3 regions of the Virgibacillus byunsanensis genome follow, and region 2 is predicted to be linked to each of the others. Evidence: riboswitches for the same ligand, from Rfam matches in the RefSeq annotation. Region 2 holds a riboswitch; each other region holds the start of a gene.
What was found. A riboswitch is a leader RNA that binds a small molecule or an ion and turns the genes downstream of it on or off. The one in region 2 is predicted to bind cyclic di-GMP.
Positions count from the first base shown of each region.

Region 1: it holds a riboswitch for cyclic di-GMP, as region 2 does, so the genes downstream of both, ACFQ3N_RS16370 (anti-repressor SinI family protein) here and ACFQ3N_RS16655 (YolD-like family protein) in region 2, are expected to answer to the same signal.
Region 3: it holds a riboswitch for cyclic di-GMP, as region 2 does, so the genes downstream of both, motA (flagellar motor stator protein MotA) here and ACFQ3N_RS16655 (YolD-like family protein) in region 2, are expected to answer to the same signal.

Region 1 covers NZ_JBHTKJ010000052.1:15,376-20,819, forward strand. Annotated here, with positions in the region: gene tapA (amyloid fiber anchoring/assembly protein TapA) at 1-189, shown strand, start outside; gene sipW (signal peptidase I SipW) at 176-754, shown strand; gene ACFQ3N_RS16365 (LPXTG cell wall anchor domain-containing protein) at 795-1,454, shown strand; cyclic di-GMP riboswitch class I at 1,580-1,664, shown strand; gene ACFQ3N_RS16370 (anti-repressor SinI family protein) at 1,689-1,817, shown strand; gene ACFQ3N_RS16375 (helix-turn-helix domain-containing protein) at 1,902-2,231, shown strand; gene ACFQ3N_RS16380 (RNA polymerase sigma factor) at 3,552-4,088, shown strand; gene ACFQ3N_RS16385 (anti sigma factor C-terminal domain-containing protein) at 4,078-5,127, shown strand; gene ACFQ3N_RS16390 (VanZ family protein) at 5,200-5,444, shown strand, end outside.
Region 2 covers NZ_JBHTKJ010000053.1:48,344-53,787, forward strand. Annotated here, with positions in the region: gene ACFQ3N_RS16635 (DmpA family aminopeptidase) at 1-323, shown strand, start outside; gene ACFQ3N_RS16640 (RluA family pseudouridine synthase) at 365-1,273, opposite strand; gene ACFQ3N_RS16645 (excisionase family DNA-binding protein) at 1,352-1,582, opposite strand; gene ACFQ3N_RS16650 (acetamidase/formamidase family protein) at 1,713-2,648, shown strand; gene ACFQ3N_RS16655 (YolD-like family protein) at 2,804-3,112, opposite strand; cyclic di-GMP riboswitch class I at 3,298-3,382, opposite strand; gene ACFQ3N_RS16660 (amino acid ABC transporter ATP-binding protein) at 3,860-4,582, opposite strand; gene ACFQ3N_RS16665 (amino acid ABC transporter permease) at 4,583-5,248, opposite strand; gene ACFQ3N_RS16670 (transporter substrate-binding domain-containing protein) at 5,326-5,444, opposite strand, start outside.
Region 3 covers NZ_JBHTKJ010000003.1:25,425-30,868, forward strand. Annotated here, with positions in the region: gene ACFQ3N_RS01255 (TAXI family TRAP transporter solute-binding subunit) at 1-359, opposite strand, end outside; gene ACFQ3N_RS01260 (hypothetical protein) at 633-818, opposite strand; gene ACFQ3N_RS01265 (hypothetical protein) at 846-1,106, opposite strand; gene motB (flagellar motor protein MotB) at 1,132-1,911, opposite strand; gene motA (flagellar motor stator protein MotA) at 1,889-2,689, opposite strand; cyclic di-GMP riboswitch class I at 2,855-2,939, opposite strand; gene ACFQ3N_RS01280 (LTA synthase family protein) at 3,278-5,215, opposite strand; gene ACFQ3N_RS01285 (acylneuraminate cytidylyltransferase family protein) at 5,430-5,444, opposite strand, start outside.

The DNA.
Region 1 (5,444 bases), on a different contig from region 2:
AATAATGATGAACAACAACCCAATGAATCTACAAATGAAATAGCAGTAGAACCCACTGATGAAGAAGTAGATGCATCAGAAAAGGTAGATGAGAATCAATCAACTAACCAGGAAGAAAACGAAAGTGAAACAGACGAGTACACTGGTCCAACTAGTGAACAGGACGGTGATGAAGATGAGGTGGGATAAAATCCTAAAATGGGCTAACCGTCTTATAACAACTGTGCTTATGATTTTACTTGTAAGTGTGGCGTTAATGGTGGTCTTTACGAAACTATCTGGAGAAGAACCTGAAATTTTTGGCTATCAACTGAAAACAGTTTTATCGGGTTCGATGGAGCCGGGAATTCAAACAGGATCCATTATTGCTGTAAACACTGTTTCAGGGGATGAGAGGGTAAACTTTCAAAAAGGTGATGTCATTACCTTCCTGGAAACAGAAAATAGATTAATTACTCACCGAATTACAGAGTCAACTACGACTGATAATGGGGTTCTTTATACAACAAAAGGTGACAACAACAATGCTGTGGACTCAAGTCCTGTGTTAGCTGAAAATGTAGTAGCGGTATATAGCGGTTTTACAATTCCTTATATTGGTTATTTGAACAACTTTGCTCAGTCACCACAAGGGAATGCCATATTATTAATTTTACCTGGTATGTTGATATTTGGGTATTCGGTAATTACGATGTGGGGTACGCTTAGGGGTCTAGAGAATAAGAATACAAAAGAGATAGCCGAAGCTAAATAACTCGTTTGAAAATCTAAGTCTTATTTTGAGGAAGATGCTTATGAGAAAGATAATAATTGTTTTTATAATGGTAAGTAGTGTTTTATTTACTTTATTTGTGCCAAGTTTGACAGTAACTGCTGAAGAAAAACAAAAAATATCAATTAACACTTTATCTGAAGAGGTTTTATTTCATGTAGATAACATGAAACCAGGAGACTGGGCACCAAGAACTGTTGATGTACAAAATAATGGTGAAATGGAATTTGAGTATCATATATCTATAGAGAATAGCGGATCAGAGAAATTGTTCAATGAATTAATGTTAGAAGTTAGTGATGACAACAAGGAGCTATATAACGGAAAACTTGCGGAATATGAAAAAATCCCAGCTAGGAAGTTAGCTCCATCGAGTGAAGAAGAGCTAAGTCTTACAGTTCGATTTCCAGATCACTTAGGAAATGCGTTTCAAGGCTTAGATGCAACATTTAACTTTTCTTTCAATGCAAAGGGATCAGAGGAAATAGAGGAAGCATCATCTAATGATGAACTAAGTGACGACGGAATGGTTGGTAGTAATAAAGATGGAGCAGTACTTCCAAATACGGCAACTAATACATTTAATTTCCTATTAATAGGTTTTATTCTTTTTGCAATCAGTATGGCACTAATCACCATCAAACAAAGGAAAACTAAAACTTTAGATAGACAGCAAGTTTAACAAGAAAGAGAAAGTTTATAATGAAATGTTTGAATTTTTACAAAACTAGTTGCGAAATGACAAAACAAGACATCCAAAATTTGCTTATTTTCCAGTATAATAGTCTTATGAAATAATCATATTTTCTTAGAAAAAGGCATACCTATTGAAAAGTAGGGGCGCAAAGTCACAGGTCTAAAGCTTCATAGCAATGATGGCTGGATTTCCTGGAAACTAAATGGGGGACGAGAAAGTATGGAGAAAACGGTATATCATGTTGGGCTTGATTACGAGTGGATTAAATTGGTAAAAGAAGCGAAGACAATAGGATTAAGTGTAGAGGAAGTCCACCTATTTTTAACAGGTACAGAGAAAAGTGAATAAATTTTTAGGTTTTTTATGTGCTCTATATAGAACCACACACCATTTTGTGATATAATTCGCATTAAATAGAGAGGGTGTGTGGACTTGATCGGTGAAAAAATAAAACAATTACGACAAGATAAAAAGATGTCAATCTCTGAATTGGCAGAAAAAGCTGGTGTAGCAAAATCATATCTAAGTTCTATTGAACGAAATCTTCAAACCAATCCATCGATCCAGTTTATCGAAAAAATTAGTAAAGTACTAAATGTTTCCGTAAACGAACTGATTCGAGAAGATAAATTGATGGAAATTGAAGAACTAGATAATGAGTGGTTGAAAATTGTACAAGAAGCAATGAATTCAGGGGTAACAAAGGAACAGTTTAAAGAATATCTCGAATTCAATAAATGGCGTAGTAAACAAGATAACTAAGCATGATCTAGACCGTTAAGCTAAATGCTAGCGGTTTTTTTGTTTTTCTAATTTAATGTAACCTTTACCGATACATAAAGGGAGGGCACCGAACGAAAAAGGGCGATTATCTATTTACAGAAGATGTTTGCATAACCAGAAATAACTACTGTTATGAATCTAACAGAAAGCTAAGTATTAGTTTTACGAATGGTAATATGGACGTTAAATGCCCCGATGCTTTTAATGTAAATTGTATCCTAGGCTTCATTCCTAATGAATTAATCATTGTTAATTAATTGTTTTTTCTTTCATAATGCTTTAAATTATTCTTCTCTATTATCGGATTTATCAGCATTTGGGTTATGAGTTATGTTAATCTGTTCAAATGTTTGTGTGAATCGTTCTTGCTCTTTCTTCTCCTGCTCTTTATCTGCCATAATATTCAACTCCTTTTTAGTTTAATATATTCTAACTTCGATCAGTTTACAATCTTAGCAAACATCTTAATATGGAATGTATAATATTATAATATGTATTTCCTTCATTCTTGTCCACTTGCGCATGTTTAAAGATTGGATGGTTTTCTATTGTCATCTGCGTGGAATACACTGTTTTCTTTGTACTTTATTAAACCTGGAGTCTGTAGATAATTTATTGACTGTGTAAGCAGCGTCCAGCTCCAGCACAAGATCATTTCATAAATTTAGCTACTCTTTAAACATCATAGTTGATGTAACCTGCGACGTAACTTTAGGCTTATTTCTAAGAACGAGTGCTATTGTCGCCGTCTGGGATCGCTACGGGCGGATGCTTTCCGCGGGCACGGCTTCAGCCTCCGATGCGGAAAACCACCGCTTCGGTGTCTTCAGACACGTGCTGTTCCCGCAGGAGTCACCGCCCTCCGCTCACCCTGACTGGTAAGGGGTTCTATTAATACTAATACAATCCCACGACAGTAACAGAAATAACAGCGGAGGAAATACACGTAGACTCCTTGAAAATACAAACCGATTTTCTGCGTGCGATGTCTAGCTATGTAGCTTTCCTTATGTGGGAGCAGAGGCCTAGTTGAGACCCGCAGAGCGTTAGCTCGAGGAGGCTCATCAGCCTCCCACGGGTAGAAGACACTGCGCAGTGAAACGAAGCAGATGTCGCACTTGTACCCGGATGGGTGAAAGCGAAGTGTATTTCCGTAGCGGTAGGTTAACCGTCACATCAAGTTACGTCGCAGTTTACATCTATTGTGGCAAAAAAACTATCTTTGAGAAAACAGCCTTAAAAATTAAAATTTATTGTAACAATTAATGTGTTGTTTCGTTTCTATATATATAAAGGGAGGTGGAAGCTGTTTCTAAAAAGTACATATTTTCGAAGTTGTTTGAGCAGTATCAGCTTCCACTTTATCGATATTTGCTTCAAATGAGCAGGAATGAACAAATAGCAGAGGAGCTTTTACAGGAGACGTTTTACCGTGCGATGGTTTCATTGCAGGTCAAAGATATGATTCAGGCGAGAGCATGGCTTTTTAAGGTGGCTCGTAATCTATTTATTGACTGGACAAGGAAATCCAAATCGGAACAGCAGATGATCGAACAGATCCAAATAAAACATGAATCGATCAGTAACTTAGGTAATCCTGAACTACAATTCGAGAAAAAAACGCGGCAACAGGAGCTTGAAGCAGTAATGAAGCAACTTCCCGAACGAATGAGGACTATCATCTATTTGCGGGAAATTCAAGGGTTTACATATAAAGAATTAACTACTGCTATGAATCTAACAGAAAGCCAGGTAAAGGTAACACTGCACCGTGCTCGTGAGAAATTTCGATATTATGATCAACAGAAAAAAGGTGGTTATGAGTATGAAGAATGATGACGTTCTAACAGAGTGGGATGAAAAAAATGAAGAACAAGTGGATAAAAAAAGTGCGAAAAAGTTAGTTTGGCGTACACGGCTTTCCATTAGTTTGACTGTTTTACGAACGCTTTTTATTATCGGATTTCTTTATTTACTTTATATAATACCAGTAAGTGTTTATTACGATATGTCAGGTAAAGAAGCCGAATTTAATCGCCTGGTTTCAACGTTAGTAGAGACACATCACCCAGGTTTATTTGTGGAAAAGTTTGGGCTGGAAAATGAAGCGGAAATCAGTCCGCTTCTAACAGAGAGCACCAGTTTAACCCTATATCGTAATGTTGGGGATTGGGAAGTAGTGATTGGCGAAGTAACTGCAAACAAAAGACTGTTTGGTAAAGTAAATTATACATTCCATTTTGATGATAAATATTTATACGATAATAATTACACGTTTTCTTACGCAGTAGCACCTGATTTATTGGGGGAGAGCTTTATACATGATGAATCTGAACCAGACAGTTCGGTAAAGAGTCAACTCGAAAAGATAGAAGACGGATTTGTTGCTCAAGCACACTTTTCCACTAAAGAAAGCATGGATCCAGAAGAATTAAGAGAAATGCTTGCTGACTATGACGTTAAGATCTATCAAATGCCTGTTTTTGGAGGCGAAACTACTGCGGTTGATGTAGGTAAGGGAAAAGCTGGACAGTTCACGTTTGTTCCTTCACTAATGTTAAGCCCCTTTACAGAATATAATGATAAGAATGGACCAAGAGCATCGTATGAATCTTTAACATCGGAAAGTGCGCTAAATGACGCAGTTGATCAATTTTACAAAGACATAGATTGGTTAATTGAACACGGTAACTACAGTGGGCGTGATATCGACGAAAAACGGCTAGAGTACCTGAAAGGGGAAGGTATTCAAGTATATGGTGCAATGGTAACAGGACCAATCCGCGAAATTGAACGTCTTCAGGAAGAAGAATTGTTTCACCAGTTTTATATAGGCGGAATTGAAGTATGGAACTGGAATGAAAATAAACAGTAAAAATAATGATATTATTTATACGAAGAAAATATTATAATAGGTAAACAAGCCTATTATGAAAGTGGAGAAAATATGCGAAAATTTAACTATTGGCTTCTGCCATTAACGTGGATGGGGGTTATTTTCTACTCCTCTGGACAGCCCTATGAAGAACAGGATATTAAACCTATGTTAGCGGATGCAATCGACTTATCTTTTTTGGTTCCGCTTGTTGATTGGGTTTCTTTTTCTTATCATAAATCCGAGGTTAGTGTGAATGCGCTTGGCATTAATGGATTTATCGAGTTTTTTGTCCGAAAAGGTGCGCACGTTTTAGT
Region 2 (5,444 bases):
TCATTGGTACGGACGCTCCATTATATGACCGTCAATTAAAGCGCCTTAGTAAACGTTGTACCGCCGGCCTTGCACGTACCGGAAGCAATATATCCAATGGTAGTGGAGACATAGCAATTTCCTTCTCTACAGCAAATACATATAATCATGATGCGGATTTACCTATAGAATCTATGACGTTTATCCGAGATGACCATCCCATTATGAATCAATTATTCCAGGCTGTTATCGAATCCACTGAAGAAGCAATTATCAGTTCACTTGAAAATGCAAAAACAACGGAAGGAAGGAAAGGAAGAGTTATAAAGAAAGCTCCATTATAAGAAAAGGATTAGCGGCTTACCTGAGCTGCTAATCCTTTTCATTATTTCGATTTTGTTAGAAAAGACTTTGGTACATCTGCAACGAATCGCAATAATTGTCCTGTTGTAGGGTGGCTAAATGATAATACTTTCGCATGCAGTCCAAGTCTACCAATTTCATTCGTTTTCGAACCATATTTTTTATCCCCAACGACAGGATTACCTAAGTCCTGCATATGAACACGGATTTGGTTTTTCCGTCCCGTTTCTAATTGAACCTCTACCAAAGAAAAATCCTTATTGGATTGCAGCAATTTATAATGTGTGATTGCATGCTGTCCATCATATTTGTTAGGGCTTGAATACACTAAATGCGTAGTACTCTCTTTTAACCACGATGAAATATAACCTTTTTGTTTCTTTACTTCCCCTTCAACGAGTGCAACATACGTGCGTTCTTTTACATTTTCCTTCCAAGCGTCTTGTAATTTGCGCTTTACTTGTTCACTTTTAGCAAACATCATAACCCCGGATGTATCTTTATCTAGTCGATGAACGACAAAAACTCTGTTTTGTGGGTTTTCTAGACGAACATGCTCCATTAATTGATGAAGTGCTGTTCGATGTTTTTCTTTCTCTGTTGCAATGGAAAGTAACCCAGCTTCTTTCTTGATCACGATAATATCATCATCTTCATAAAGGATGGACATCCCGATTAAGGCACTTTCTTTTACTGCTTCCTTATTTTTTAAAATGGTCACTGTCTGTCCTGGTTCTAGGACATAATTGTGCTGTGTTTCAATATGGTCATCAATGGTAACCTGTCCACGTGTAAGAATGGATTTAACTGAATTCCGACTACGATTTGACATCGACTTTAATAAAAAAGGAAGTAATTCTGATTGTTCTTCCACTGTATATATAAGAGAGTTAGCTATTTTCTTGTTTGTTGTTCGATGTTTTTTAGGCATTTATTAAAACTCCTCTATTTAAAAAAATACTGCGTATACTTGTACTTAACATAAAGTTTATTTAATCTACATGCAAATCTAATCCTCATCCTTTACGTCAATATCTTCTGGAATAGGCTCATTGAGATAATCCTGAATCATTTTACGGTATTTCTCAACTTGCTCAAGATGTGTAGTAAACTGTTCCTTATTAACAAGGTACTGTTCACCATCGTAAATAGCACGAATGCGATTATTTACAATAAGTGCTTTAATTTTTGATTCTTCTGTAGATAAAAATTCCGCTGTTTCCTGTATACTTAGGTACATAATACAGTTCCTTTCGTGTTTATCATTACTATTATTTTATCATCAACGAATAAACTATACTAACAACAATGATCATCTCATGATAAAATTACTGTATTACAGATTAAACTTACAAGGAGTGGCACAATCATTGATACATAATTTGAAATTAGACAAACAAAACTTCCACGGATCTTTCAGCAAAGACTATCAATCTATCTTGACAATTGATTCAGGTGATTCTGTTCGATTAACAACACTGGATATTCAGTGGGGTTACTCTCCATCAAAGGGAAAAGAGCGAACGTTTTTTACCTCTAGGGAAAATGAAGAAAAACCTGGTCACCCCATAATTGGACCAATTGCAATACGGGGTGCAAAACCTGGTATGGTGCTAGAAGTTAAGTTGAATGACATTGTTCCTGGATGGTATGGACAAAACTGGTCTGGAGGATTCAAAAGCTGGCAAAATGAAAAGCTAGGCTTAACAGATACAGAGAAAATTCAACTTGACTGGGAGCTAAGTCCAACTACTATGGTAGGAAGTAGCCATATTGGTGAAAGGCAATTCCAGGTTGGCCTGCAACCATTTATGGGTTTAATGGGTGTAGCACCAGCAGAACCTGGCATCCACACAACAGCCCCGCCTCGCAATTGTGGTGGAAATATTGATTGTAAAGAGCTAGTACGAGGGAGCAGTCTATTTTTGCCGATCTCAGTTGATGAGGCATTATTTTCCGTTGGGGATGGACATGCTGCCCAAGGTGATGGTGAGGTCTCAGGAACTGCTATCGAATGTCCAATGGACTTGGTGGATATTACGTTAAACCTTAGAGATGATGTGAAATTAAATACACCAAGGGCAATGACACCTAGTGGATGGATAACATTTGGATTCCATGAAGATTTAAATGAAGCAACTGCTGTAGCGCTTGATGAAATGATCCTACTGATCCAACAATTCCACAACATAACTAAAAAAGAAGCAACCGCTTTAGCCAGTGCTACTGTTGATCTGCACATTACACAGGTTGTAAACGGTGTGAAAGGTGTACATGCGATCCTTCCACATGGTGCAATACGGTAAATAACAGAAACAGCTCTGGGAAACTGGAGCCGTTTTTGCTCCTTTATACACAGAACAAAGGCGCTGGAGCTGGACACGGCTTACACAGTCAATAATTATCTACAGGCTCCTCTAAAAAAGATTCGCATTGGATCGAATCTTGAAGCTCCCACATATTACGCAAATTTATATGTCTTTATGCCCACAACATCATCCATGTTAATATCAATTGTATTCTCACTTTCTATCTGAATAATCTGAAGTGTATTATCTACATGGGCTATCTTCCCAATGGCTATTTTAGGATTATGATATGCGTAGTATTTTACTTCTATTAATAAGTTTTCTCGAATAGCACGGACTAATGCACTGTTAATATTAAGTAATTGACCTTCATCTCTTACAAGATTTTTCTTATCAGAATTTCGTTGATAGGGTAAAAATAATACACTGTATCGCCTACTGTCCCCATGATAATTAAACATTTCTTCATTCCTCTTTTATTTAAATTAGTTGTTCTTAAGCCTCTCGCATCTATCTACATTTCATATAAACACCCTTCTTCATCATGTACGGAATTATACATAAAAATAGCCCACCAAAAATGGTGGACTTAATTTGTTAAATTATGTAGAAACATAATAAACTATTAATGTTTTATCCAACCTTTTTCGGCGACCCGGCGATCATAGTTCAAAAACTTTAGACCCGTGGCTTTGCGACCTTACTTTTCAATAAGTTTGCCATTTTCGTAGGTATTTATGATTATTGTAGGTAAATATAACTATACAACCTAACTTATATTATCAGTTTATAAAGCATTATTCAACACATACATTTACCGGCGTTAATCAACCTCTACATTACAATTAAATTCATAACCGTCATCTAAAAATATTTTCGAACTAAGGTTAGATAATGCAATTATTAATGAATATTAAGTACTCTCTAAAGGAATATGCAGCTTTGTGTAAACGACATTAACATCAGCTATAATGTTATATATTATTCTGAAAAACCCTAACTCCCTTAAAAGCTAATTTATTTATAATGTTACAAAATTTATCATTACAGTGTCACTTATACATGGAAGTTATCAATGGGGATTAAAGATAAAATGACTCCAGAACAATTCTGGAGTCATTTATCAGTTTCATCATAAAGACCTTATTATTATACTTTCCAATTTATGATTTTTAGTTCAAGTATAGTATTTGCCTTTGTGTTTAAATTTATAAGATTTTACTTAAGAATGATTGGGTCCTAGGATTTTGAGGGTTGTCAAAAATTTGTTGCGGATCCCCTTCTTCCATAATAATTCCTTCATCCATGAATAATACACGGTCTCCCACTTCCTTAGCAAAGCCCATTTCATGAGTAACTACAACCATAGTCATACCTTCTTCAGCTAAATCTTTCATTACTTCAAGAACATCTCCAACAAGTTCTGGGTCAAGAGCAGAAGTAGGCTCATCAAACAGCATAACTTTAGGATTCATAGCGAGTGATCTAGCAATAGCCACACGTTGTTTCTGCCCACCCGAAAGACTATCAGGATAATCATCTGCTTTATCAGACAATCCTACTTTATCGAGAAGTGGCAGGGCAACGTCTTTAGCTTCTTGTTCAGAAAGATTCTTCACCTTAGTTGGACCGAGCGTGATATTTTCTAAAACCGTTTTATGTGGAAATAGATTAAAATGTTGAAATACCATTCCTACTTGAGAACGTACTTCATTAATATTGACATTGGGATCCGTTAACATTTCACCGTCAATCGTAATTTCCCCTGCAGTTATATCCTCAAGAAGGTTGATGCACCTAAGGAAAGTACTTTTCCCAGAGCCCGAGGGCCCTATCACACACACCACTTCACTCTCATCTACTTTAGCGTCAATTCCTTTTAATACCTCTAAATCACCGAACGATTTGTGTAATTCTTTTACTGTAATCATTTAGACATCCAGCTTCCTTTCTAGTCTGTTTAAATAGAGTGCTGTTGGCACCGTGATACATAAGTAAAGTAAACAAACCATGACGAGTGTTTCAAATATTTCAAATGTAGTATTGTAATATTCTTTTGCCATAAACACGACATCGTGTACTACGATAACAGAAAATACGGATGTATCCTTTAAACTAATAATAAATTGGTTTCCAAGAGGGGGGATCATTCGCTTAAAAGCTTGAGGCCAAATAATATAACGCATTGTTTGATTTTCAGTTAACCCCATTGACCGTCCTGCTTCATGCTGCCCTTTATCAATAGAATATACGGCACCGCGGACAATTTCAGCAATATATGCACCGGCGTTAACTGCAATTGCAATAACACCTGCAGTAAAGGAAGTTATATTTAAGCCAATTAAATCTTCGGAAACACCATAATAAAGAAATAGTGCTTGTGCCAGTATCGGTGTCCCTCGAACAACCTCGACATAAACCGACCAAAACCCTCGAATAAATTTGTTTTTAGAGAGTTTCCCCAAACCAGCTAAGGATCCAATAATCATCCCAAAGAACAGACCAATAACTGTAATCATTACGGTAATTTTCAGGCCATCTATTAAAAATGGCAAACTTTGAACATATGCTGAATCCATAAACGTTGTATAGATCATTCTTCTAGATCTCTCCTTAATAAAACAGCGTAACAAGCAATGACTTGTTACGCTTGATTTTTAGTCTATTTAGTTGATTATTCTGTTTCAGGTGGTGCTGTACCGAACCACTTTTCATAGATCTCTGCATAAGTTCCATTTTCTTTTATCGCTGCTAACCCTTCATTAACTGGATCAACAAGGTCAGATCCCTCTG
Region 3 (5,444 bases), on a different contig from region 2:
TGATACCCCGAATTTTCCTCCATATAAGAAATTGCTTCATCAGAGAGCTCCAGCATCTTCACATCACCAGCAGAAGCTTGTAAACTTTCAATACTACCAGCTGGCAGACCTAGAATACCAATCGAAACATCAATATTCCCATCCTGTACACCATCAGCTGCATCTCCAAAGCCCTCCTGATATGCACTGTAATCATCTTCACCCAAACCATAAGCCTCCAAAATCTGTTTAGAAACCGAGTTCGTCTCACTAGCAGGAGGTCCAATTGCAATATTCTTTCCCCCACCACCACATGCAGCAAGAACTAGTACCATACTTAACATTAACGTAATAAGTCCGACTAATTTTGATCTGCTCATCATATTACCCCTTTCTTTATCTTTTTTCGCTCCTTGTTGTTAGCGCTTTCATCTAAAAAGGAATTAACTTCATGTATGTATATAATGATATCTAGAGGTGATAAGGAGCTTAGTTTAATTATATACTACATTTTTTAAAATTATCAACAGTTTGTTCTACTTTTCTGAATTGTGTTTATAATTAGGTTATATTAAATGTTAATATTTGAAAACTTGGCTTATCGCAAAACCTTGTGGTGAAAGCCTTAGTTGCACTTATGCAGTAGGAAAGTTTTATCCTTTCCTATCTGCTAAAATGAAGTAAATTTCCATTTCACCAACTTTTTCCAATTCCACGGCGACATGGAGCGCTTTTTCATACGTCAATAACATCGTATTATCCTCTATGATAGTTGGAGAAGTAATAACTATATTACTATCATTTTTGGCAACATTGATAGATAAACCACCTGCAACCATGTTTGTTAGTTCACCACTAAAAGATGATTACTGCTCTCCTTTTAATGTCATACCAAACATGGTTTCCCCAATGGAGGCAAACATAGTTGAATTTCCAGCCAATATCAATTTTCCCTTTATATCACCAGTAATACGAATAAGTACACCAAACGGAATAGCTAAATGGTTTTCCAATAGTTTTGGCTTAGAGACATTATGATTAATTGGTACTACCGTCTTTAAAGATGTAAATGTACCATTCAGTATATCTTTTATGTACTTGCTTCTCTCTTGTAAGGTCACAGACATAAAAAACACTCTCCTTATAAATCCGTTACTCCCTATTCTCATCACTTGGTTTTATATCATAGTTAGGTAGTACCAGAACTTCTACTCGTCGATTTATTGCTCTATTTTCCTCGTTATTGTTAGGTACAACAGGATTATATTCTCCAAAACCTTTAGCACCAAAATCTCTAGGATCGAGATCGTCATTGTCAAGAATGAGACTCATAAAGTTAACTGCCCGCATAACACTTAATTCCCAGTTTGATGAAAATTCATCGTTACGTATCGGAACATCATCCGTGTGACCACTTATCACAATTTCGTTTGCAGGATCTGTATAAAGAAAATTAGATATTTCTTTTGCAATCTGAATCCCTTCTTGTTTAACGATTGCACTTCCCGAATCAAAGGAAATGTCATTCATAATCGTAATAAATAATCCCTCACCCGTTAATTTTGTTCCTAATACTTCGGACAAATTATTTTCTGAAATATAATCATTTATTTGTGATTGGAGATCTTCTAATTTGATAAGTTCTTTTTCACCATCAGTTATTTCTTCGTCTTCTTCATTTTCCCCTTCCTCTAACTCCACAATAACATCATCAGGTGATTCAACAGGGTTCAAGCCTTCTTCTAAGATCCCGTCTCCACCTGAAAATTCATTATTAAATACCCTGGTAAGTTCTTTATACTTTTGTGTGTCTATCTCACTCATTGCAAATAAAATAATGAATAATGCCACTAAAAGGGTTAGCATGTCTGAATAAGGCAATAACCAGGTTTCATCAATATGAGAATCTTTACGCTGTTTCTTTTTTCTCATCAACTTCCTCCTCAACCATCATTTCCAACTCTTTTGAAGGTAAATAAGAACCTAATTTATCCTTAATGACTTGTGGAGAATCACCATTCGTTATCGAAAGAAGTCCTTCTAACATAATCTGTTTCAATAATACCTCTTGTTTCGATTTCTCTTTTAATTTATTTGCAAATGGATGCCATAAAACATAACCAGTAAAAATCCCAAATAAAGTCGCAATAAAAGCAGCAGATATAGCACTTCCTAACTTATCTAAATCACTCATATTACCAAGTGCGGCAATTAATCCAATAACTGCCCCTAAAACACCTAACGTGGGAGCATATGTACCAGCCTGCGTAAAAATAGAAATGCCTTTATAGTGCCTTTCTTCCATTGCATCAATTTTTTCTAGCATTACGTCTTGAATAAAATCTGACGATTGTCCATCTACGACCAACTGAACCCCTGAAGTTAAATACGTATCCGTTACATCATCCATTTCACTTTCAAGCGCCAATATCCCCTCTCTCCTAGTTATGTCCGCCCATTTTGTAAACATTGTAATAATATCCTTAATATTATTGCTTTTATCTTCCTTAAAAATTATCTTGAACAGTGCAGGTACATTTTTAAGTGTGCTCATAGGAAAAGCAATACAAACAGATGCAGCAGTTCCTAAAAAAATAATTAGAATAGCTGCAGGATTTAGTAAAGCCCCAAACCCGACACCTTTCAATACCATACCTAAACCAATTGCAATAAACCCTACTAAGACCCCAATTATCGATGTTTTATCCATCTATTAGCCCCCTTTTACTAGAAAATTTGCCTTATCACCAAGCCTTAATGGTGAAAGCCTTAGTTGCACTTATGTAGATAAGAAAGTTTTATACTTTCCTAATCTACTAAAAAAGACAATTCCCTTTTTGGAACTGCCATTAAAAGACACATACAAAAATCTTAAACTGGTAACTAGGCGATCATAGTTATATAACCTTAGACCCTAAGCTTTGCGTCCTATTCTTTCAAATAGTTTGCCTTTTTCTTTCCTATTTAGTTAAGTTTCATTCCTTTATATCGACAAGAAAGGGCAAAAAGTTTAACAAGTGAGTACAAATTCCTCATTAGAAAACTTGGCATTCGCCAAGCCTTTATAGCGAATGGCCTAGTTGCACTTATGCAGATAAGGAAGTTTTATACTTTCTTACCTGCCAACAAAAGTGCAAATGCCTTGAAGACACGACAAGCATATGCAGATCGCGTAGTGTGAGTCGAACTGCTATGTCCTGAGTGTCTGGGTGCTTGCACTGGACGTCGCCGTTTCTGTAGATACTTTCTTTACTACCAAAAAAAGTACTGACACATTCATGTCAGCACTTTTAAGATATTAGTTATTTTCGTTTTTCTCTTTACCGTAGAAATATTGCTTAGGATCAACAGGCTCCCATTCTTCATTAGGTGTATAGAAACGTAGAAGGTCTCCAAGTAACACTTGGTCTGAAAGTTCAAGCTCATGCATCACTTGTTCTTTCTGTTTCTTCATCTCTTCTGTTGGTTCTTCTATTTCTTCATCTGTTTCACTATCATAAAACGTATCGTTAACGTAACTGTAATCCTCTGTCATAAACTCACCACTACGGAAAGGGACGAAACCTTTATGGTCTTCAGAAAACATATCTGTACCGAACTGGATATAATCCTGTGCATCAATACCCATTAAATGCAGCATCGTTGGCATGACATCGATTAAGCTAGAATACTCATGATTAGTACCTTGACCTTCCATACCAGGAACACGAATTATAAATGGAACACGCTGTAAATCAGCGTTTTTCTTAGGCGTAATCTCCTCGCCAATAATCTCACTCATGGCCCGGTTATGGTTATCCGAAATACCATAATGGTCCCCATATATCATAATGATCGAGTCCTCATATAAGCCTGATTCCTTTAAGTCCTTAAAGAATTGCTCCAGAGACTCATCCAAATAACGGGCCGTTTGGAAATAACGGTCTACAGAACCATCACCCGTTCCGGCAGGTTCTATTGTCGCATCCTCTTCATCAATCAAATAAGGATGGTGATGTGTCAAAGTCATCATATGCGCGTAAAATGGTTCTTCCATATCTTCTAGAATTGGCATGGATTCTTCAAAAAACGGCTTATCTTTCAAGCCATAATTGATAACATTTCCATAGCTCATATCATAATAACTAGAGTCATAGAACTCATCAATACCCATATATTTATAAACCTCATCCCGATTCCAGAACGATTTATCATCACCATGGAATACAGCACTAGTATGACCCTGCTGCTGGTTCAAAATAGCAGGTAACGCCTGAAAAGTATTATCTCCATTCGTTACAAATGCAGCCCCTTGAGGCAAGCCATACAGAGACGTATCTGTTGTCAACTCGGCATCAGCCGTTTTCCCTTGTTCTGTCTGATGGAAAAAGTTATCAAAATACGTAAAGTCCTTACTTTTATCATTCACAAGCGAATTAATAAACGGAGTTACTTCCTCTCCATGTAATTCATAATCAATTAAGAAAGACTGGAATGATTCCAGGTGGATCTTAATCACATTTTTTCCTTTTCCTTTACCAAAATATTCTTCATTTGGCTCGGCAAATTTATTTTTCGTATAGTTCTCAACTACTGTAATATCATCACTATCTGCTAATACACGTTGTGTCGACGACTGGGCACTTTGAATCGCGTCATAAATAATAAAGTTATAAGTTCCCAGATATTTCACCACATAATTACGGTCAAAAGTACGCTCTAACAACTGTGGACGATCCGCTTCAGCAAGCCCAAGATTAATCGTAAATGCAATAACACCTGTACATAAAATAACTAACGGTTTACGCAATTGCATTCTTTCCATAGACCAATTGGATCGCAGCTTAATAAATAAGACAAGCAATAACAGTATATCAAGCGTATACAACAGATCATGAACTTTTGTTAAATCTGCAATACTACCACCAACACTACCAAAATTACTAGTTTGCATCAGTGTCGGAATCGTAATAAAGTCACTGTTAAATCGGTAAAAAACAACATTAGCATACATCAAAAAAGTTAAAATCGAATCTATTATAATAATCCATATTCCCGCTCTCTTCCCCTTAGCAAATAATGCCAGTCCAAGGAAAATCAAACCCGAACTAATAGGATTAACGAACAATAGAAACTCCTGCATCCCATTATTAACACCTAAGCTAAATTCAGCTTTATATATCACATACGTTTTTATCCAAAAAAGAACGAAAGCCACCGCGAAGAATCCCATCTTCGTTGATAAAAATTTCTTCACTTTTCTTCACCTCATGTTTTTATCTTAGATGCGCAAGCTTTCATTATAGTTAGTTTTGGGTGGGATGTCAAAGGGTGCTATTTTATTTTTTAAAAGTTTGACTCTGAATGGCATGTTTGGAGATTGTAAAGTATACGTTAAAAACTAATACTAAAATAAAATAAAGAAACCGACACAATAGCCGGTTTCTTCTATACGACAAAACGATTAATTATTACAACATTTCCTC